2 linked regions of the Quadrisphaera setariae genome follow. The protein of the gene in region 1 interacts with the protein of each later gene in a pairwise test. Links are inferred from orthologs where the notes say so. Each region holds a gene or a part of one and is shown in the gene's direction. Other genes may lie near its edges.

Evidence for each region. The genes of interacting proteins can lie anywhere in the genome.
Region 2: the proteins of FMM08_RS17505 (region 1) and rsfS interact in binary tests that used the Escherichia coli proteins (3 or more experiments, as listed by UniProt). The link is inferred for Quadrisphaera setariae from one-to-one orthologs.

What each region holds. Positions count from the first base shown.
Region 1 is NZ_VKAC01000011.1:97,641-101,687, forward strand. What follows is about bases 506-3,504. They hold FMM08_RS17505 (ATP-binding protein), read left to right. Parts: upstream 506-1,439; coding sequence 1,440-2,570; downstream 2,571-3,504. Other genes in these bases: FMM08_RS17500 (DUF5691 domain-containing protein), read left to right, coding at 506-1,443; FMM08_RS17510 (DUF5682 family protein), read left to right, coding at 2,567-3,504. Outside these bases: more of FMM08_RS17500, read left to right, coding at 1-505; more of FMM08_RS17510, read left to right, coding at 3,505-4,047.
Region 2 is NZ_VKAC01000003.1:266,216-269,608, forward strand. What follows is about bases 525-3,393. They hold rsfS (ribosome silencing factor), read left to right. Parts: upstream 525-1,677; coding sequence 1,678-2,109; downstream 2,110-3,393. Other genes in these bases: FMM08_RS06530 (DUF8830 family protein), read left to right, coding at 525-742; FMM08_RS22910 (hypothetical protein), read left to right, coding at 813-968; nadD (nicotinate-nucleotide adenylyltransferase), read left to right, coding at 986-1,597; FMM08_RS06545 (histidine phosphatase family protein), read left to right, coding at 2,106-2,816; FMM08_RS06555 (ABC transporter ATP-binding protein), read right to left, coding at 3,045-3,393. Outside these bases: proB (glutamate 5-kinase), read left to right, coding at 1-248; more of FMM08_RS06530, read left to right, coding at 275-524. UniProt on the Escherichia coli protein: Functions as a ribosomal silencing factor. Interacts with ribosomal protein uL14 (rplN), blocking formation of intersubunit bridge B8.

The sequences.
Region 1 (4,047 bases):
CTGCTGGACGCCGCCGCCGTGCTGGCGCCCTGGCGCCGCGCCGGTCGGGCCCCGGCCCTGGCGGACGCACCGGACGACCAGCAGCCCGCGCCGACGCCCACGGGTCCGGACGAGGGATCCGCGCTGGCGCCGGCGGCGGTCGCCCGGCTCGAGCTGCTGCTGGCCTCACCGCGGAACGACGAGGTCACGGCGCTGCTGCGGGAGTGGCTGGAGGCAGCGGCCCAGCACGGACGCCGGCTCCCCGCCGAGCACCTCCCGCGCCTGCTGACCGACGCCGCGCGCGACACCGCCCTGGCCGCGTCCCTCGCACCGGCGCTGGGCGCGCGGGGCAGGTGGCTCGCGGCGCTGCGACCCGACTGGCAGCGCGTCGCCGGGCGCCACGCACAGGCACCGGGCGGCCCGACCGACACCTCGCCGGAAGCGGCTGCCCGCACGTGGGGCACGGGCTCCGCGGCAGAGCGGCGCCTTCTGCTGGCCGCGCTCCGAGCCGTCGACCCGGCCGCGGGGACCGCCCTGCTGGCGGGCACCTGGGCGAAGGAGTCCGGCGCGGACCGCGAGGCCCTGCTGCCGCTGCTCGCCGACGGCGCCGGCCCCTGGGACGAGGCGCTGCTCGAGCAGGCCCTGCGCGACCGGCGCGAGGCGGTGCGCACCCAGGCGTCCCGGCTCCTCCTGCACATCCCGGGCACCGCCCTGCGGGAGCGGTGGACCGCCCGCGCGCGGGCCGCGGTGCGGGCGGAGCGGCACCTGCTGCGCTGGCGGATCGTCGTCGTCCCCCCGGAGCCGCTGACCGCGGACGAGCTGCGCGAGCTGGGAGGGCTGGGAGGGCTGGGAGGGCAGCGGCGCCCCCAGGGCACCGGTGAGCGGGCGTGGGCGCTCGAGCAGGTGGTCGCTGCGGCGCCGCTGGACACCTGGACGTCCGCCTCCGGTCGCTCGCCGGAGCAGCTGGTCTCCGCTCCCGTCGACGACGACTGGCGCGATCCCCTGCACCGCGGCTGGGTCACCGCCGCCTCGCGGCAGGGGGACGCCGAGTGGGCGCGGGCGCTGCTGGGCTCCGGTGAGTCGTCAGGGGTCGTCGCGCGCACTCCCCCGCAGCAGGTGGCGCGCCTCGTGGCCCTGCTGCCCCCGGACGAGGCGGGCGCCGTCGCGGCGAGGCTGCTGCGCGGCAGCGCGAGGACGTCCTCGACGGTGCAGCTGGTGCTCGACGCCGTGCCCACCCCCTGGCCCGCCGTGCTGCTCGACGCCGTCCTCGACCGGCTCGCACGCCCCGTGGAGGGGGCGGCGTGGGCGGACCGCTCGCTGGCGGCCACGGCGGCCCTGCGCCTGGCCGCCGGCGCAGGTGCGGCTGCAGCGCGCCGCCTCGGCGACCCCGACCCGACCTCTCCCCCCGGGCACCTGCTCCGGGTGCTGTCCTTCCGCCACGCGATGCTCGAGGAGCTCCGGTGACCGCTCAGACCCCCGACTCCCCCACGTCTCCTGCACCCGGCACGGCCGAGCAGCTGCTGCGGCCCCACGCCGAGCAGGCCTTCGCCGCGGAGCTGGCGGCGCTCGCCGCCGCGGACGACAGGCCGAGGCCGCCCCGGTGGGCGCTGTCGCCGTGGGCGGTGGCGACCTACCTGCTCGGCGGCACCCTCCCGGGCGGACACGTCATCACGCCCAAGTACGTGGGTCCGCGCCGCCTCGTGGAGGTGGCGGTGGCCACCCTCGCCACCGACCGCGCGCTGCTGCTGCTCGGCGTGCCCGGCACCGCCAAGACGTGGGTCTCCGAGCACCTCGCCGCTGCGGTCTCCGGCAGCTCGACGCTGCTCGTGCAGGGCACAGCGGGCACCGCCGAGGAGGCCGTCCGCTACGGCTGGAACTACGCCCGGCTGCTCGCCGAGGGACCGAGCCCGGCTGCGCTGGTGCCCTCACCGGTGATGACGGCCATGCGCGAGGGCCGGCTGGCCCGCGTGGAGGAGCTCACCCGCATCCCCAGCGACGTGCAGGACGCCCTCATCACCGTGCTGTCCGAGAAGGTGCTGCCCGTGCCCGAGCTGGGCACGGAGGTGCAGGCGGTGCAGGGGTTCAACGTCATCGCCACCGCCAACGACCGCGACCGCGGCGTCAACGAGCTCTCCAGCGCGCTGCGGCGCCGCTTCAACACGGTGGTTCTGCCGCTGCCGGCGTCCTTCGAGGACGAGGTGGACATCGTCAGCCGCCGCGTGGAGTCGATGGGCCGGGCCCTCGCCCTTCCGGAGCTGCCGGCGGCGGCCGAGGAGATCCGGCGGGTGGTCACGGTCTTCCGCGAGCTGCGCGCGGGCGCCACCTCCGACGGCCGCACCTCGCTGAAGAGCCCCTCGGGCACCCTGTCGACGGCGGAGGCCATCAGCGTGGTCACCGCGGGGCTGGCCCTGGCGGCGCACTTCGGCGACGGCGTGCTGCGCGCGGGCGACGTCGCCGCCGGCATCGTCGGCGCGGTGGTGCGCGACCCGGTCACCGACCGCGTCGCGTGGACGGAGTACCTGGAGGTGGTGGCCCGCGAGCGCGACGGCTGGGGCGACTTCTACCGCGCCTGCCGCGAGGTCAGCGGGTGACCAGTCCCTCCTCCGCGACGGGTCCGGACGTGCGCGTGCTGGGGGTGCGCCACCACGGACCGGGGTCGGCGCGGTCGGTGCGAGCCGAGCTGGAGGCGTTCTGCCCCGACGTCGTCCTCGTGGAGGGCCCCGCCGACGCAGACCCCCTGGTGCCGCTCATCACCGGCGAGGGCACGCAGCCGCCCCTCGCGCTGATGGCGCACGTGGTGGACGAGCCGCGCCGGTCGGTGTTCTGGCCGTTCGCCGTGTTCAGCCCGGAGTGGCAGGCGCTGGACTGGGCCACCTCGGCCGGGGTGCCGGTGAGGTTCTGCGACCTGCCCGCCGCGCTCCTGCTCGCCCCTCCTGCTGGGGAGGCCGCGGAGGAGGCCGGCCCGGAGGAGCAGGACGACAGCGCCGCGGAGGAGGAGGTGCCGCCCGTGCGCACCGACCCGCTGGCGGTGCTGGCGCGGGCGGCCGGCTACGACGACCCCGAGCGCTGGTGGGACGACGTGGTGGAGTCCCGCACCGAGGGCAGCCCGTTCCCGGCCGTCGCGGAGGCCATGGCGGCGCTGCGCGAGGAGGCCCCTCCCGCCGCGTCCGTCGCCGAGGCGCTCCACGAGCGCCGGCGCGAGGCGCACATGCGCACGGTGCTGCGCCGCGCGCTCAAGGAGGGCCACCAGCGGGTGGCGGTGGTGTGCGGCGCGTGGCACGCGCCGGCCCTGGGCGCCGGTGGGGCGAGGCTGGGCCCAGCCAGCGCTGACGCGGAGCTGCTCCGCGGGATGCCGAAGGCGAGGGTGGCCCTGACGTGGGTGCCGTGGACGCACGGCCGCCTCGCCGCGTCGTCCGGGTACGGCGCCGGGGTGGTCAGCCCCGGCTGGTACCACCACCTCTTCACCGCGCCGGACCGACCGGTGACCCGGTGGCTGGCCGCCGTGGCGGGGGTGCTGCGCGAGGAGGACCTGCCGGTCTCCTCGGCCTCGGTCATCGAGGCGGTGCGGCTGGCGGAGTCGCTGGCGGTGCTGCGCGGCCGTCCCCTCGCCGGGCTGGAGGAGGTGACCGAGGCCACCCGAGCGGCGCTCGTGGACGGGCAGGACCACCTGCTCGACCTGGTCGTCCGCCGCCTCGTGGTGGGCGAGGCGCTGGGGGTCGCCCCTCCGGACGCCCCCACCACCCCCCTGGAGGCGGACCTGCGGCGCACCGCGAGGTCGCTGCGGCTCAAGCCCGACGCCGCGGAGAAGGTGCTCGTGCTGGACCTGCGCACCCCGAACGACCTCGCTCGCTCCCGCCTCCTGCACCGGCTGCAGCTGCTGGGCGCGCCCTGGGGGCGGCCGGCGCGCGGGGAGGGCAGGTCGCTGGGCACGTTCAAGGAGGCGTGGTCGCTGGCCTGGCGCCCCGAGCTGGCCGTGGAGCTGGTCGAGGCGTCGGTGTGGGGCACCGCCGTGGAGCCGGCGGCGGTCGGGCGCGCCGAGGAGCTGGCCGGTGAGCCCTCGGCGACGCT
Region 2 (3,393 bases), on another replicon or contig:
GTGACCCGGTGGACCTGTGCGACGAAAGCGGCCACGCCGTGGCCCGCGGCCTGGTCAACTACTCGTCGGCGGAGGTGCCCGACCTGCTCGGGCGCTCCACCCGGGAGCGGCTCGACGCCCTCGGGCCCGGGTACGACCGCGTGCTGGTGCACCGCGACGACCTGGTGCTGCTGCCCCGGCGGAGGCAGGGTGGGGCCGCAGGCGCTCCCGCCGCCTCGAGCGGCCGGCGGGCCGCAGCGACGACGTAGGACCCTCTAGAGACGGAGACACCCCCGTGGACGACTCCCCGCGCCAGCCGCAGCCACCCCGGCTGGTGCTCGCGCCCGGTGGGGGTGAGGGCGGTGATGCGCCCCTGCCCGGCCTCGAGGAGCTGCCCGGCGGCGCCGGACAGCCCTGGGGGGCCGGTGAGCCCCTGCTGTGGCACGTGAGCGTGACCTTCGCCGGGCCGCGCGTGCCCCGCCAGCAGCTGCACGCCGCCCTGGTGCGCCTCGTCGAGGCGCAGCCCTTCCCCGCGACCGTCCGCTACAACGACGAGAGGGCTGAGATCAGCTACTGGGACGAGGCCGAGGACGTCGACGACGCCGCCGCGCTCGGCCTGCGGATGTGGGCGGAGAACCGCCGCGCGGCCGACCTGCCCGGGTGGCGCGCCGTGGGCATCGAGGTGGTCGACCGCGAGACGCTCAGGGCCCGCGGGGAGCGGACACCCCCGCCGGCGGCCCTTGGCGACGTCCGGCCCTGGTGACCTGGCAGACTGTGGACCCGCACCCGCCGACCCCCGGCGGGACCGCCCTGGATCACCTCGTGGAGGCGCTGTGCTCGTCGCCCTGGTCATGAGCGCCACCGGCGCCAACGAGCCCGCCGACTCGGCGCCGTTCCCGCCGCTCGTCTTCGGCCTGATCGCCTTCGCGACCTTCCTGCTGCTGCTGGCGATCCTGTGGGCCTTCCGCAGCGTCGGCAACCGCCACTGACCGGTTCGCCGGCCCCCCTGCCGGGGCGCGCTCCCGGCAGGTCCCGCATCGGGGTGATGGGCGGCACGTTCGACCCGGTGCACAACGGCCACCTCGTGGCCGCCAGCGAGGTCGCGGCCCGCTTCGACCTCGACGAGGTCGTCTTCGTCCCCACGGGCGAGCCCTGGCAGAAGAGCGCGCGGGCGGTCTCCCCGGCCGAGCACCGCTACCTCATGACGGTCATCGCGACGGCGTCCAACCCGCGGTTCACCGTCAGCCGCGTCGACGTCGACAGGCCCGGGCCGACCTACACGGTGGACACGCTCTCGGACCTGCGGACCCAGCGCCCCGACGCGGAGCTGTACTTCATCACCGGTGCCGACGCGCTGGCGCAGATGCTCACGTGGAAGGACGCCGAGAGGCTCGCCGAGCTGGCGAACCTCGTGGGGGTCACCCGCCCCGGGCACGACCTCGCCGTCCCCGCGTCCGGCTCGCTCCCGGCCGGCTCGGTCCACCTGCTCGAGGTGCCCGCCCTGGCGATCTCCTCGACGGACTGCCGCGAGCGGGTCCGGCAGGACCTGCCCGTCTGGTACCTCGTGCCCGACGGCGTGGTCCAGCACATCGCGAAGCACGGCCTCTACCGGGACTGACCCTCCCTGTGGATCCCCCCGTGGATCTCCGGGAGGCCTGCCGTGCTGGTCCTGGGGCCGGTCCGTGCCATCCTGGGACGGTGACCGCGACCCCCCGCGCCGTGGAGCTGGCCGTCGCGGCCGCTCGCGCGGCCTCCGACAAGGGCGCCACCGAGGTGCTCGCCCTGGACGTCAGCGAGCAGCTGGTGATCACGGACGTGTTCGTCCTGGCCGCCGCCGCCAACGACCGGCAGGTGCGTGCCGTGGTCGACGCCGTCGAGGACGCGCTGCACCAGCTCGGCGCCGACGTCGTCCGCCGCGAGGGCATGGCCGAGGCCCGGTGGGTGCTGCTGGACTTCTCCGACGTCGTCGTCCACGTCCAGCTGGCCGAGGACCGCCAGTACTACGCCCTCGAGCGGCTCTGGAAGGACGGCCCGTCCATCGAGCTGCCGGAGGACGTCACCGGCCCCCGGAGCGCCCACGACGGTCCGCAGGGCGCCCTCGACGGCGGAGCGGCGGGGCTCGCGCGGTGAGCGCGGCCGGCGGTGGTGCCTCGCGCCTCGTGCTGTGGCGGCACGGGCGCACGACCTCCAACGCCGAGGGCCGCTTCCAGGGCCAGCTCGACACCCCCCTCGACGAGGTGGGGCACGCCCAGGCCCGCGCCGCCGCCGCCCAGATCGCGGCGATGCGCCCCGACCGCCTCGTCAGCTCCGACCTCTCCCGCGCCCGGGCCACGGCGGCCCGCCTGGAGGAGCTGACCGACCTGCGCGCCGTGGAGGACGCCGGACTGCGCGAGCTCGACGCCGGGGCCTGGCAGGGGCTGCTGCACCAGCAGATCGCCGACCACTGGCCCGACGGGCACCGCGCCTGGCGCTCCGGGGAGGACCTGCGCATCGGCGGCGGGGAGAAGCGCAGCGAGCTGGGCGCCCGCGTGGCGGCCGCGCTCGAGCGCCACGCCGTCGCCACCCCCGACGGGGGTCTGCTCGTGGCGGCCTCGCACAGCGGTGCGCTGCGCGCCGGGATCCTCGTGCTGCTCGGGCTGCCGCCGGAGGCGTGGGCGACCTTCGCCTCGCTGGGCAACGGCCGCTGGGCCGTGGTGGAGCGCCGGTTCGGGCGCTGGGTGCTGCGGGGGTACGACCTCGGGCCCCGCGGCGTGGGGGAGGACCCCGAGGGCCGGACGAACGCGGACGGCGCCCGCGGCCTGTCCGCGGCGGAGCGCTCGGCGGGCGCTGTCGTCTGAGCGCCGCGCCGGAGCGGCACCCCGGCCGAGGGCACCGCGGTGGAGGCGCTACAGTTGCTCCCACGTCCTGAACGCGGGACTCCTGCGAAGGGGTTCTGGTCGGGCAGACGGGGCTGTGGCGCAGCTGGTAGCGCACCTCCATGGCATGGAGGGGGTCAGGGGTTCGAATCCCCTCAGCTCCACCGAGACGAGAGGGCGGCACCCACGGGGTGTCGCCCTCTCGGCGTCTCAGGCCTGCGCCGCTGCCCGGCGCGGCAGGGGGGCCTCGATGCGGCCGTCCCTCATCCTCACCACCCGCTCCAGGCCGGCGACGTCGTCCAGCCTGTCGAGGTCGTGGGTGACCAGCAGGGTCGCCGTCCGCCTCTCGCGCGTGAGGTGCACCAGCAGCTCCACCACCTCGGCGGCGCGCTCGGAGTCCAGGGCGCTGGTCGGCTCGTCCACGAGCAGCACCGACGGCGCGTGCACGAGGGCCCTGGCGATGGCCACCCGCTGCCGCTGCCCGCCCGAGAGCTGGTGGGGACGGCGACGACCGGAGCCGTCCAGGCCCACCTCGGCGAGCAGGGCGTCGGCGCGCTCG